Regions from separate parts of the Bradyrhizobium sp. Bra78 genome, predicted to be linked through region 1. Evidence: predicted binding sites of a transcription regulator. Region 1 holds the regulator's gene; the other holds the start of a gene.
The links. Region 1 encodes LexA, which represses DNA repair genes until DNA is damaged. Its sites were predicted from a motif close to TGTTCNNNNTGTGTTCNG; they were not measured.
Positions count from the first base shown of each region.

Region 2: a site for LexA is predicted at 3,269-3,286, ahead of OC450_RS11780 (ribonuclease T2). Genes of this name have one in related genera too.

Region 1 is NZ_JALJRE010000010.1:249,476-256,943, reverse strand. It holds gene OC450_RS22975 (DMT family transporter) at 1-659, shown strand, start outside; gene OC450_RS22970 (S41 family peptidase) at 858-2,195, opposite strand; gene OC450_RS22965 (alpha-hydroxy acid oxidase) at 2,498-3,631, shown strand; gene OC450_RS22960 (HAD-IA family hydrolase) at 3,640-4,272, shown strand; gene OC450_RS22955 (hypothetical protein) at 4,405-4,611, shown strand; gene glp (gephyrin-like molybdotransferase Glp) at 4,837-6,048, shown strand; gene lexA (transcriptional repressor LexA) at 6,225-6,926, shown strand.
Region 2 is NZ_JALJRE010000004.1:243,317-250,784, reverse strand. It holds gene OC450_RS11805 (response regulator) at 1-207, shown strand, start outside; gene OC450_RS11800 (ATP-binding protein) at 232-1,620, shown strand; gene OC450_RS11795 (DUF3617 domain-containing protein) at 1,685-2,215, opposite strand; gene OC450_RS11790 (hypothetical protein) at 2,259-2,552, opposite strand; gene OC450_RS11785 (hypothetical protein) at 2,735-3,199, shown strand; gene OC450_RS11780 (ribonuclease T2) at 3,333-4,025, shown strand; gene OC450_RS11775 (23S rRNA (adenine(2030)-N(6))-methyltransferase RlmJ) at 4,197-5,057, shown strand; gene OC450_RS11770 (cold-shock protein) at 5,307-5,522, shown strand; gene OC450_RS11765 (outer membrane protein) at 5,608-6,231, opposite strand; gene uvrC (excinuclease ABC subunit UvrC) at 6,481-7,468, shown strand, end outside.

The sequences.
Region 1 (7,468 bases):
TCCTCGGGGGACTGAACTTCGGGCTGTTCTATGTCGGCCTTGGGCTCGGCTCGGGAAGCATGTCGGCCGTCGCATATCAACTCGCCACGCCCTTCACGGTCCTGCTGGCGTGGCCGCTTCTTGCCGAGAGGCCCTCACTGACCACCTCCGCCGGCGTCGCTCTTGCATTCGCCGGCGTGGTCGTGTTGGCAGCGGGGCCCGGCCTGTCGGCAAACGCGCTTCCGCTGCTGCTTGTGGTCGCGGCGGCCTTCGCATTCGCCGTATCCAACGTCTTGACGAAACGCTTCGGCCCTTTTGATCCCCTGATGTTGATGGGATGGTCGTCGCTGTTCACGGTGCCTCAGGTGATGTTGATGTCGCTGCTCTTCGAGCATGGACAAGTCGCGAGCCTGGTCACGGCGGATGGACGCGGTTGGCTGGCGCTCGCCTATACGATCTTCATCGGAGGAATTGTCGGGTTCGGCCTCTGGTTCTGGTTGATCGCCCGCTGCTCCATGGGCCGCGTCGCACCCTTCGGTCTATTGCTTCCGGTGTTCGCCCTGATGTCGAGCGTGCTGTTCCTTGGCGAGCGCGTCACCCCCAAGTTGATTGTCGGTGGACTGCTCGCGATCTCCGGCGTCGCCCTGACACAGTTAAGACCCGGCGCGCGGGCAATTTGAGCAGTCGTCGTTCTTGAGCCGAGACGTCAGCCCGTGAGGATCTGACCGTGGTGATTCGTCCGGCGATGGGCCGAGCGCGGCGGCCGCTACGAGGCCACCTTTGCGGCCGTGAACCCGGGCTGAGACGGCGTCCGAAACGAATTCGCCCGGGAGCGGTATCCGCTCCCGGGCGATGGACGTCTCACAGTTCGCGAGGGTTCAGTTCGGCACCGTGGCCTTCGATGCGGGCTTGGCCGCGACGGCATTCGCGGTCTGGCCGTGCAGGAAGTCGTAGGCCGCATGCAGGGCCTTGTCGTTCTTCTCTTCCGGCGGGACATAGGACTGCGATCCGGTCTGCTCGGTGCCGTCGGCGGCCGACAGATGCCCACGCATCTGGGACTCCGCCATCGTATCCATCCGGCCCTTCAGCTCGGGCGGCACGTCCTGGAGGATCTCGATGTCGGGCGCGATGCCCTGGGCCTGGATCGAGCGGCCCGACGGCGTGTAGTAGCGCGCCGTGGTCAGCGCCAGCGCGCCATTGCCGGCGCCGAGCGGAATGATGGTCTGCACCGAGCCCTTGCCGAACGAGCGCGTACCGATGATGGTCGCACGCTTGTGGTCATGCAGCGCACCGGCCACGATCTCGGAAGCCGAGGCCGAACCCCCGTTGACGAGGACGACGAGCGGCTTGCCCTTGGTGAGGTCGCCCCCATGCGCGGTGAAGCGCTGGGTCTCTTCCGGATTGCGGCCGCGGGTCGAGACGACCTCGCCGCGCTGCAGGAACGCGCTCGACACCGACACGGCCTGGTCCAGCAGGCCGCCCGGATTGTTGCGCAGGTCCATCACATAGCCGACGAGCTTCTCCGGCGGGACCTCCTTCGAGATCGACGCGATTGCCTTCTTCAGGCCGTCGGTCGTCTGCTCGTTGAACGAGGTGACGCGGATATAGCCGATGTCGCCGTTCTCGACGTGGAAGCGCACCGGGCGCACATGGATGATCTCGCGCTTGATCGCGACGTCGAGCGGGGCGTCGGCGCCCTTGCGCACGATCGTGAGCTTGGTCTGGGTGTCGACCGGCCCCTTCATCTTGTTGACGGCCTGCTCGAGCGTCATGCCCTGCACGGCATCACCATCGATCTTGCTGATGAGGTCGCCCGACATGATGCCGGCCTTCGACGCCGGCGTGTCGTCGATCGGCGAGACGACCTTGACCAGGCCCTCCTCCATCGTGACCTCGATGCCGAGCCCGCCGAACTCGCCGGAGGTGGTCTCCTGCATCTCGGTCCAGGCCTTGTCGTTCATGTAGCGCGAATGCGGATCGAGCGAGGTCACCATGCCGGTGATCGCGCCTTCGATCAGCTTGGCATTGTCGGGCTTTTCGACATAGCTCGCCTTCACCCGCTCGAACACCTCGCCGAACAAATTGAGCTTGGAATAGGCGTCATCCGCACTCGCTGCCGCCCGTGCTGCCCATACGCCGCCGTGCGGACTGGCTACCAGAAGGGTCAGACACGCTCCCGTGAGCGCGCCCAGAGGGAACAGCAGGGTTTTCCGCATGGATAGGCTGGCCTTTTTCTCGCGCTTCGGTTGGGCTGGGAGCCGCCATGCAAATGGCGATCCAGCCTGTTTCTCACAATACCATTCTGGTTTCTTCAAGGCCGGGATGCCACGCCGGCGGTTACACCGAAAAAATCCCGTCGTTCGAACCTAACCTTTTGGCAACGTTGCAGAACCCGTTCGGGCGCGGCGGGAATCGGCGGACCGGCCACGCCGCGCAGTCATACCCAATTTAGGATGGTTTTGCAGAGCCGGACGGGTTAGGCGATCAGACAAGGCTTCAAATTCTCGGGAGGATAACAATGAACGAAGCACCCAGCATCCGGCCGGAAAGGAACGTCGAACTCGGCGCCAGCAACGAGCCGTTCCAGAATCTGCACGAATTCATCCGCAAAGCGCGTGCCAATCTCAACCAGAATGCCTGGGATTATATCGTCGGCGCCGCCGAGACCGAGACCACGATGCGCCGCAACCGCATGGCGCTGGACGAGATCGCCTTCCGCCCGCGCGTGCTTCGCGACGTTCGCAAGGTCGACGGCACGGTCGAGCATTTCGGCCGCAGGATGCGCCTGCCCCTGGTGCTCGCGCCCGTCGGCGCGCTGGAGATCTTCGATCCGGATGGCGCGGCGAGCGTTGCACGCGCCTGCGGCACGTTCGGTGCGGCGCACATGCTGAGCTCGGTGTCCGAGCCCGGGCTCGAGAAGACTGCCGAAGCCGCCCCCGACGCGCTGCGAATCTATCAGCTCTATGTCCGCGGCGACGATGCCTTCGTCGCCGATGTCGTCAGCCGGACCGAGAAGAACGGCTATGCCGCCTTCTGCCTGACGGTCGACACCGCCCATTACAGCCGTCGCGAACGTGACATCGCCAAGCGTTACGTTCGGGAGAGCCGCCTGCGCGCCACCGGCGGCGACTACCAGAAGGGTCTGGAGTGGCGGACCGTGAAGATGATCAAGGACAAGTTCAATATCCCGCTGATCCTGAAGGGCATCGCCACCGCCGAGGACGCGCAGATCGCGATCGATCACGGCGTCGAGTGGATCTACGTCTCCAACCATGGCGGCCGCCAGCTCGATCACGGCCGCGGCGCCATGCATTTGCTGCCCGAGATCGTCGACGCGGTGAAGGGCCGCGCCAAGATCATGGTCGATGGCGGCTTCGGCCGCGGCACCGACATCGTCAAGGCCATCGCCGCGGGCGCCGACCTCGTCGGCATCGGCCGGCTGCAATGCTGGGCGCTGGCGGCGGCCGGCGAAGCCGGCGTGGCGCGGATGCTGGAGTTGCTCGAGGACGAAGTGCTGCGCTGTCTCGGCCTGCTGGGTGCCACCTCGTTCGCCGGGGTCGACAAATCCTGCCTGCACCAGGCGGCCGCAACCAACGCGCCGAGCGTGTTCAGCGCGTTTCCGCTGTTCGATCACGAGCCATATCGATACTGAGTGAAAGGATGCAGGTGACACCGCTCTCTCCCGGCAGCGCGGATGCGCTTCTGTTCGATCTCGGCCGCGTGGTGCTCGATATCGATTTCTCCAGGGCGATCGCCTGCTGGGCGGGCCATGCCGGCTGCAAGCCCGACGCCATCGTCGCGCGCTATGTGCGGGATAGCGAAGCCTATCGGCTGCACGAGATGGGGAAGATCAGCGACGAGGATTATTTCGCCTCATTGCGCTCTTCGCTCGGGATCGGCATCTCGGATGCGCAGTTCCTGGAGGGCTGGAACGCGATCTTCGCCGGCGAGATGCCCGACATCGCCGAGCTGCTGCCGCGGGCGGCGAAGCGGATGCCGCTCTACGCCTTCTCCAACACCAACCGTCCCCATGTGGACTATTTCTCGAAGGAATATGCCGACGTGCTAGGCCATTTCCACGAGCTGTATTTGTCGTCCAGCATCGGTCTGCGCAAACCGGATGCCGAGGCCTTCGACCACGTCGTCTCCGCGATCGGCGTACCCGCCGGGCGCATCGTGTTCTTTGATGACCTCGCCGAGAATGTCGAGGGGGCGCGAGCCCGCGGCTTGACGGCGGTCCATGTGACCTCCCCCCGCGACGTTGGAAATGCCCTCACGGCGCTGGGAATCTGACCGTTTCGGGACCTATTTCGCCTAACGGCGAGGAACCAAAAGACTTTGTGCATTTTTGTACAGAGTTCCGGGAACGAATGCCCGTCTCGGGACTCATTAGTCCGTTGGGAATTCTACATCGGATTGATCGACGTGTTGGGCAAAACCTACCTCACGAAGCAGGCCTCCCTGCTGATGAAATTCGCCAGAACCACCTCGGATTCTGACCTCTCCGCAAAATTGATCAGCAAGGCCGCCGACCTGAAATCTCAGGCCGATCCGCTGCCCGACAAGGATCAAGGTCCAAAAGCTCCCGACGTCACACTGGACGGCAGTCCGGATGGACAGGCGAGGAGCTGACCGATGCTGGCCGTGGCGCTCGCCATGATCGTCCTTGCCATGGCCACGCTTCTGCCGATCTGTCTCGTTCTCGGGACCATGCCGCGACGGGCCTGATCTCGCCCTCAAGTGCAGTGTGAGCAGCGAGCTGAGTTACGCCCGCTCAGCTGTTTTGCCTCTGCGCCCGCGCTCGGCTAGAAGACTGGCGGAACATTCGCCCGAACGCGCCGAGCAGGAGTTTTCGCCGTGGCCCTGATGCCGGTTTCTGACGCGCTTGCCGCGGTGCTGGCGGGTGCGGATCCGCTGCCGGAGGAGACGGTTTCCCTCGACAACGCCTACCATCGCGTGCTCACGCGCGACGTCGTCGCGCGGCGCACGCAGCCGCCGCAGGCAATGTCGGCGATGGACGGATACGCGGTGCGCGCGGCCGATGCCGCAACGATCGGTTCGACCCTCGCCGTGATCGGCGAGGTCGCCGCGGGCCGGCCGTTCGCAGGATCGGTCGGCGCCGGCGAGGCCGTGCGGATCTTCACCGGCGGCGTCGTTCCCGATGGCGCGGATGCCGTGGTGATCCAGGAGGACACCGTCGCTGACGGCAAGCGCATCACGATCAAGGAAGCCGCGATCTCCGGCCGGCACATCCGCCCCGCGGGCGTCGATTTCCGCGAGGGCGACGTGCTCCTGCGCAAGGGCAGCCAGCTCACCGAGCGCGACCTCGCGCTCGCCGCCGGGATGAATCACCCCCACCTCGCCGTCAGCCGCCGTCCGAAGATCGCAATCCTCGCCACCGGCGACGAGCTGGTGATGCCGGGCACCACGCCCGGTCACGGCCAGATCGTCTATTCCAACGGCTATGCCCTGCATGCGCTGGCTCGCAGCGAGGGGGCCGAAACCGTCGACCTCGGTATTGCCGCCGACGCGCTGGAGGCCACCACCGCCGGCATCCGCCGCGCGCGCGCGAGCGGCGCAGACGTCCTCATCACTACCGGCGGCGCATCGGTCGGCGACCACGATCTGGTCCAGCAGGCGCTGAGGGACGAAGCCGTCGCGATGGCCTTCTGGAAGATCGCGATGCGGCCAGGCAAGCCGATGATGCATGGACGGCTCGGCGCGATGGCTGTGATCGGCCTGCCCGGCAATCCCGTGTCGTCCTATGTGTGCGCCTTCCTGTTCATGGTGCCGCTGATTCGCGCGTTGTCGGGCCGGGCCGCAATTCATCATCACCGCGAGCGCGCCGTGCTCGGCCGCGACGTCGGCGCCAACGACCAGCGCGAGGACTATCTGCGCGCACGTCTGGAGCAGCGCGACGACGGCACGCTCGTCGCCCTTCCCGTCAGCCATCAAGATTCTTCGTTGCTTGCGAATCTCGCTGCGGCACAGGCACTTCTCGTGCGCGCACCGTTCGCGCCGAAAGCCGAGACGGGCTCGCCTTGCGAAGTGTTGCGGCTCCCCGTCTGAGCGTCCCGCCAATGCGCGTTCCGCGAACTTTGCTCTGTTCACGGTAAATTAAGCAGTTGCGGAACATGTATCGAACATATAGTGTCCGTTCATGATTTGTTTCGAGCATGTCGCGGCATATTGCTGAATTCAGCGTCTCGGAATCGAACGACATCAACCGGGGGACTTAGGTCGAGATGTTAACGCGCAAACAATACGAGCTTCTGCGGTTCATCAGTGAACGTCTGAAGGAAAGCGGCGTGCCGCCTTCTTTCGACGAGATGAAGGATGCGCTCGACTTGCGCTCGAAGTCGGGCATCCACCGCCTGATCACGGCGCTCGAGGAGCGCGGGTTCATCCGTCGCCTCCCCAACCGCGCCCGCGCGATCGAAGTCATCAAGCTGCCCGAGCTCCAGGCGGCCGCCGGCAGCCGCCGCGGCTTCACGCCGAGCGTCATCGAGGGCAACCTCGGCAAGGTCCGCGCGAGCTCAAGCCTGTCTGCCGACGAGGGCGAACGCCCCGTTGCCGTGCCGGTAATGGGCCGCATCGCGGCCGGCACGCCGATCGAGGCGTTGCAAACCCGCAGCCATACCATCAGCGTACCGCCTGACATGCTCGGCTCGGGCGAGCATTACGCGCTCGAAGTGCGCGGCGATTCCATGGTCGAGGCCGGCATCCTCGACGGCGACATGGCGCTGATCCAGCGCAACGAGAGTGCCGATACCGGCGACATCGTGGTGGCGCTGATCGACGACGAGGAAGCGACGCTCAAGCGCTTCCGCCGTCGCGGCGCCTCGATCGCGCTCGAGCCCGCCAACGCGGCCTATGAGGTGCGCATCCTGCCGCCCAACAGGGTGAAGATTCAGGGCAAGCTGATCGGCCTGTACCGGAAATACTGATACCGGAAAGTATCCGGCGCATCCGCGCTCGCATGAGCAACGATCGCCATCGACGATTGGAGCGGACGATTGTCCGCTCCCGCTGGGTAGTCTTTCTGGTTTCGCGCAGATTATCCGGCCCCTCCTCCGGCGCTTCATCCTCGGCACGCCGCATGAAGCAGCACCGCTTCGCGGCCTCAGCAGCTCGAGGAAACAGCCATGCGCCAGATCGTCTTGAGCACAGTCGCGGCGGCGCTGATCGCAGTATCAGCGTCGCAAGCCGCCGCACAACCGCCTCGCCCTGTCTGCAAAGGTGGCGGTTAGCGAACGAGCCCGCGCCGGCCGCAATGCAATCGCCTGCCGTCGCAACCGAGCTGGCATTATTCGGGATGGTCGGCCCCCTCAGGGCGCTGACACGCGCCTGCAGAATGCACGGGAAGAGGCTTTGTTCCTATTGGATTCGGGAAAGTTAATGTGATCGTGGCCTGCGGATCCCAGCCGCAGATTTGCCTACAACCAAGCAGACCGTTGCGTGCTTGAACTCTGATAGAGGCCTGCGCCTC
Region 2 (7,468 bases), on a different contig from region 1:
CGCGAGCGCGAGATGCTGCGAATCCTGTCGGAAACGCCGGGCGAAACCGTGCCGCGCAGCGCGCTGACCGGCAATGGCAGCGTCAACGAGCGCGCCGTCGACGTTCAGATCAACCGCCTGCGGCGCAAGATCGAGACCGACCCCGCCAATCCGCTTTTCCTCCAGGCGGTGCGCGGGATCGGCTACCGCCTGGTGGCATCGCCATAGAGTCAGAGCAGTGAAGCGCGACCGATGAGCACGATCGATACCGGCCTGACGCTGCTCAAAAGCGCCGCCGGCCGCGTCTCCGCCGTCAATGGCTGGATGGGCAACGCGTTCAAGGGCTGGATGCCGACAGGCCTCTATGCCCGCGCGCTCCTCATCATGATCGTGCCGATGGTGATCCTGCAATCGGTAGTCGCCTTCGTGTTCATGGAGCGGCACTGGAACACGGTGACACGCCGCCTGTCGGCCGCGGTGGTGCAGGACATCGCCGCACTGATCGACGTCTACAAGGGCTATCCGCAGGACAAGGATCGCGACCAGATCCGCCGCATCGCCCAGCAGCGCCTCGGCCTCGTCGTCGATTTCCTGCCCGCCGGCGACATGCCGCCGCCCGGGCCAAAACCGTTCTTCTCGCTGCTCGACCAGACGCTCTCGGTGCAGCTCGGCCGCCAGATCGGACGCTCGTTCTGGATCGACACGGTCGGCCGATCCAACCTCGTCGAGATCCGCATCCAGCTCGACGACGCCGTGATGCGCGTGTTCGCGCAACGCAGCGCTGCCTATGCCTCGAACTCGGAGATCTTCCTGTTCTGGATGGTCGGAACGTCGTCGATCCTGCTGATCGTCGCCGTGCTGTTCCTGCGCAATCAGATCAAGCCTATCCTGCGGCTTGCCGATGCCGCGGAAAGTTTCGGCAAGGGCCGCGAGGCGCCGAACTTCCGACCCAGAGGCGCGCGCGAAGTTCGGCGCGCGGCGGTCGCCTTCCTCGAAATGAAATCGCGCATCGAGCGCACGATGGAGCAGCGCACCGCGATGCTCGCCGGCGTCAGCCATGATCTGCGCACCATCCTGACCCGGTTCAAGCTCGAGCTGGCGCTGATCGGCGACAACCCCGAACTCGAAGGCATGCGCAAGGACGTCGACGAGATGTCGATGATGCTGGAGGATTACCTCGCTTTCGCGCGCGGCGATTCCGGCGAGCAGTCGCAGCCGACCGACATGGCGCAGGCGCTCGAGGAGCTTCGCAGCGACGCGGAGCGTCACGGCCACACTGCGACCGTCGCGTTCAACGGATTGCCCGTGGTCACGGTGAAGCCGGCCTCGTTCAAGCGCTGCCTTGCCAACCTCGTCACCAACGCCGCCCGCTACGGCAAGGCCATCGCCATCACCGGCCAGCGCGATCACCGTTATCTGACCGTCACGGTCGACGACGACGGCCCGGGCATTCCCGCCCATTTGCGCGAAGAGGTGTTCAAGCCGTTCCTGCGGCTGGACAACGCCCGTAACCAGGACGAAGGCGGCACCGGCCTCGGCCTTGCCATCGCCCGCGACATCGCCCGCTCGCACGGCGGCGACATCACGCTCGGCGACAGCCCGATGGGGGGATTGCGAGCGAGCGTGCGGATACCGGTGTAGTTACTTCTCACCTCGCCCCGTAGGAACGGGGCGAGGGGGCGCACCGGTTTCGCGGCGCGGCCGCCTATTTCGGCAGCAGCGCTTTCAGCTTGTCGACGTCGCGCACGTTCATCTTGAAGCCGCCGGGCATCACGATGTCGCCGGGCTTCTGGTCCGGCTTGCAGGCTCCCAGCCACTTCGCTTCGAGAGTCATTGTGGTATCGCGCCCCGCGGTACCGGCGGCGCCGCCTTGCGCGTGCGAGGAGGTTTTCACGGTGTAGGCCGAGTTGAAATCGCCCGTGATCTCGGCATGCGAGGTCGTGCTGATGCCGGCGACGTTGCACTCGGAATCGCTGACATAGCCGGTCGCGGTCTTCCTGATGTCCTGCTTGGCGCAGATCTGCTTGGCCATCGGCGAGACGTTGTTGTTCATCTCCTTGTCGACGCTCTCGTCGGTGCAATGCTGCATGGTCATGTCCGGCATCGCCGAGCCGGTCCTGGCCATCTTCAGCTCCCACAGACCGGCCTTACGCACCGGCAGATCGTCGGCGCAGGCCGCACCGGCCGACAGCACCAGGCAAAGAGTCGAGCCGAGCAAAACAAGTTTGCGCGTCATGTGAGAGGCTCCCGGCTGAGAGACGCGGCGTTACGACAACGCCTCAGTAGAGCGTGCGGATCGGCTGGTCGGCGGCACCATAGGGCACCCAGCGGCAGGAGAACGAGATGTAGCCGCCCTCATAGGCCTGCACCGCAAGGAATTTCACGACCTTGCCGTAGCGCGCGCAGTGGTCGACCGCGGCCTGCCGGGCATCGACCTGCGTCGCCATCGAATAGGCGATGATGCCGCCGGTGTCGTTGCCCTTGAACGGAGGCACCGGAAGAAGATCGGCGCGCGCCGACTGGCTCGCCATCATACCCAAGGCAAGAAGGCCCGCGGCCGCAATGATTCGCATTCCCGTTACTCCAATTGGTTGGCGCCAGTTTACGGTGCCTGCGCGGCTGTGAAAAGAACGGAAGGCCTGTCTGACGCAGCATTGCAGTCAACTCTTGGCCGAGTGTTGCCGCGCTGCACTTGACCCCGCCCGGCCTTCGCGGCACCGTCCCACCCTCGCAGATCATGCTGTCTGGATTGCCCATGCGCGCCTCGCCCCCCCTGAAATCACTCCGTTTTGCCGCCGTGCTAGGCCTCCTGTTCGGGGCGCTGTCGCTCGGTGAGGCCAGGGCCGCCAATCCGCTGGAGCTGAATTTCTGGCTGAGCGGGCCGCGCTATGACGGTGCCGTCGCCGATTGCGACAAGGCGCTGCCGACGATCGCCACCCAGTTCTGGGAGAAGGAAAGCTCGTTCTGGAATTCCTCCTTGAAGATCACCGGCTTTACAGCCGTTCACGAGACCGCTTTCCGGCCCTGGCAGTCCGACAATATTCCGCGCCGCTATTGCACCGGCGAAGCCATGCTCACCGACGGCAAGATGCGCAAAGTGCACTTCTCGATCATCGAGGACGGCGGCTTCGCCGGCTACGGCAATGGCGTCGAATGGTGCGTGGTCGGGCTCGACCGCAACTGGGCCTACAACCCGGCCTGCCGCGCCGCCAGGCCCTGATTACAAGCCCTGATCGGAAGAGCGCTGATTCGCACCGATCGGGCGACTAAACGCTCCCGGCTCGAATTTTGTTCTTGAAATGTTCTTATCGCCTGCTAGGCTCGGTTGCACAGTCTAGTTGAGGGGCGTCGCCATGTTTCATTCCAGATTGCATTCGTTCTCCCGCCTGACGATCTCGCTGACCTTGGCCGCGGGACTGGCCACCCTCGCCGGCGGCGCGAAGGCCCAGGACAAGCGGCAGAACGCGCCCGGCGAATTCGACTTCTATGTGCTCTCGCTGTCGTGGTCTCCCTCCTTCTGCGAGGAGGCGGCGGAGCGCGGCGGCCGCTCGCAGATCCAGTGCAGCGGACGGCCCTACGCTTTCGTGGTGCATGGTCTGTGGCCGCAATATGAGAACGGTTTTCCGGAATATTGCCAGCGGCCGGCGCCGCGGCTGAACCGCAGCATCGTCTCCTCGATGCTCGACCTGATGCCCGCGCCGGGGCTGATCTTCAACGAGTGGGACAAGCACGGCACCTGCTCGGGGCTTGCCGACCGCGGCTATTTCGAGACGATCCGAAAGGCGCGCGCCGCGATCAAGATTCCGGCCGAATATCTCGATTTGTCGCAAGCCAAGACCGTGGCGCCGGCGGAGGTCGAGGAGGCTTTCATCAAGGCCAACCCGGGCCTCAGCAATGCCGCCGTCTCAATCACCTGCAACCGGACGCGGCTGTCCGAAGTCCGCATCTGCCTCAGCAAGGACCTGCAATTCCGGGCCTGCGAGGAGACCGACCGCCGCGCCTGCCGCCGCGACCAGGTGACGATGCCGCCGATCAGGGGCGGGTAGCGCGAGCTCTCGGCACGTGATGCCGGGCGCACATGCGCGAAATCCCGGCATCCAGATCGGCGGCGGCGAAATGGATTCTCAGATGCGCAATTGCGCCTCATGGTTCGGTGCGGGTGCACCGCCGTGAATGACAACAGTTACTTTCATCGCCCGATGTCGTAACTCTTCCTCATGAACTACCGCCACGCCTTCCATGCCGGCAGCTTCGCCGATGTCATCAAGCACATCGTGCTGGCACGCATCATCACCTATCTGCAGGACAAGCCCGGGGCGTTCCGCGTCATCGACACCCATGCCGGCGCCGGCCTCTACGATCTCGAAGGCGACGAGGCGCGCCGCGGCGGCGAGTGGCTGACCGGCATCGCGCGGCTGATGCAGGCGCGGCTGTCGAACGAGACCGTAGCCCTGACGAAGCCTTATCTCGACATCGTCCGCGCCTACAATCCGAAGGGCGAACTCAAGGCCTATCCGGGCTCGCCGCTGATCGCGCGCGGCATGCTCAGGCCGCAGGACCGCCTCGTCGCCTGCGAGCTCGAGCCGAAGGCGCGCAAGGCGCTGATCGGCGTGCTGCGCCGCGACGAACAGGCCCGCGTGGTCGATCTCGACGGCTGGGTGGCGCTGCCGGCTTTCGTGCCGCCCAAGGAACGGCGCGGGGTCGTGCTGATCGACCCCCCGTTCGAGGCAAAGGACGAGTTCGAAAAGCTCGGCGAAGCCTTCTCGGCGGCTTTCGCGAAATGGGCGACCGGTATCTATGTAATCTGGTATCCCGCCAAGAGCCGGCGTGCCACCGACGCCCTGGCGCAATCAGTGGCTCGGCTCGCAGCCGCAGCAAAGCCGCCGGCAAATTGCCTGCGCCTCGAGTTCAGCGTTGCGCCGCAAGCCGACGGCTCGGCTCTCACCTCCACCGGCCTCCTGATCGTCAATCCCCCTTACACGCTGCATGGCGAGCTCAAGACGATCCTGCCCGAGCTGGAAATGCCGCTCGGCCAGGGCGGCGCTGCCAGATTCCGATTAGAGGTGCCGAGGCCGTAACACTCCGGCATTCTTGGGAAAAATATGCAGGAGCGGTAGTCAATCCGCAAAGAACCGTATTATGCTGTTTCCGTGACCGGCTTTACGTTCCGCTTCCGCGAATGGTTGCGGCGGAGTGAAGGCCTAAGAAAGATCCGACCGGACCGAAAGGTCCGCCCAAGGATGGCCAGCTCCCGGGCTTCGTAAGGCCCGGTCATGTCGTGACGTGAGTTGCGTCGCGGCGGAGGAGCAATGAGGGGGAGTTTCCCGATGGCCATGACGGGAACGGTGAAGTTTTTCAACGGCGAACGCGGCTACGGCTTTATTAAACCGGACGACGGAGGCCGCGACGTCTTCGTGCATATTACAGCTGTGGAGCGGGCCGGACTGAAGGACCTTGCCGAAGGACAGCGTATTACTTTCGAAGTCGAACCGGACAAGAAGGGGAAGGGGCCGAAAGCGGTCAATTTGGTCATCCTCTCCTAGCGATTCTGACGAAACACCTGGCGTAAAAAAAATCCCGGCCGCGAGCGGCCGGGAGGCTGTGGTCCGGTATTTTCTTCTTTGGCTATCAGAAGTGATAGTTCACGCCTGCGCGCACAACGCTGGCGCTATAGCCGTTTGACACGCCCGTAATTGCGAACTGGCTCGACGACAGATCGATGTAGAGATATTCGAGCTTGGCGCTCCAGTTCGGCGCGAAGCCGACTTCCGCGCCGGCACCGATGGTCCAGCCGGCGCTGGTGTGCGACTCCGTCCAGCCAAAGGTCTGCGCGCGCAGCTCACCGAAAGCGAGACCGGCAGTGCCGTAGAAGAGTATGTTGCTGAAGGCATAGCCGGCGCGGCCACGCAGCGTGCCGAACCACGGATTGGAGAACTTCCACGGCGCAAACGTGTCGTCGGCACCGGCGGCCTGGATGTCGCCTTCGACACCGAACACCCATGGGCCGTTCTGGAAATTGTACCCGGCCTGCACGCCGCCGACGAAGCCGGAGGGCTTGACGGGAGAGTTGCTCACCGAGCCCCATTCATAGCCGACATTGCCGCCGAGATACGGACCGGCCCAGCTATAGGCGTTGAGCGGCTGGTTGACGGTATAGGGCGCTCGCTGCCCGTAACTGAGATCGGCGGCCTCTGCCGAAGCTGTCCAGCCGGCTGCGACCAACGCGGCCGCGCCCACAACGAGCCTCTTCATCACACACTCCAACGCAACTGTCGCAACCTGTGCGATGCCGGCATCGCCGCGCCGGGCCGTGTCGCATGGTTACGAAACCAAGATCTTTTCGCGTAAGATTTATCGAGAGTTTTAAGTTAAAGCGCTGTTAAGCCGGGTTACCGCGCTGTTAACAGGCTTAAGCAAGTGTTACCGGGAACTGCGCCGTCATCTGTGCGTACGGCACGGCCGGAACTTCAAATCGGTCGCCCCAGCACCTAAATTCGTTCCATGGCTCACGATTCCCCTGACAATCCGGACGACGCGCGCGCGCGCAGACCCGTGCGCGGCACCGCGCCGGACGCCCCGTCCCGGGAAACGGACATGGGGCCGCCGGACCTCGATCCCGCGACCGCAAGCGGTGACGACGAGGACGATGCGCGGCTGCCTGATATCCTGGAAGAGAACGGCGCGGTCGGCGAAGAGCCGCTGGCGACCGGCCACGAGGCGATCGAGCGCGCGGTGCGCCTCGCCCCCACCTCGCCCGGCGTCTACCGCATGCTCAATGCGACCGCCGACGTGCTCTATGTCGGCAAGGCCAAGAACGTCAAAAAGCGCCTGTCCAACTATGCCCGCCAAAGCGCGCCGCAGCCGGCGCGCATCCTGCGCATGATCGCCGCCACGGTGACCGTCGAGATCGTCTCGACCAACACCGAGACCGAAGCGCTGCTGTTGGAGGCCAACCTCATCAAGCAGCTGCGGCCGCGCTTCAACGTGCAGCTGCGCGACGACAAGTCGTTTCCCTACATCCTGATCACCGGCGACCATTGGGCGCCGCAGATCCTCAAGCACCGCGGCGCGCAGACCCGGCCCGGGCGCTATTTCGGCCCGTTCGCCTCCGCCGGCGCCGTCAACCGCACCATCACGGCGCTGCAGCGCGCGTTCCTGATCCGCTCCTGCACGGATTCCTTCTTCGAGAGCCGCAGCCGGCCCTGCCTGCTTTACCAGATCCGCCGCTGCGCCGGTCCCTGCACCCGCGAGATCGACTTCCCCGGCTATACGACCCTGGTGCGCGAGGCGAGCGACTTCCTGTCCGGCAAGAGCCAGGCGGTGAAGCAGGAGCTCGCCGGCGAGATGGAGAAGGCCTCCGGCGAGCTCGAATTCGAGACCGCGGCACTCTACCGCGACCGCCTCGCCGCGCTGTCGGCGATCCAGTCGCAGCAGGGCATCAACCCGCGCACGGTGGAGGAAGCCGACGTGTTCGCCATCCACCAGGACG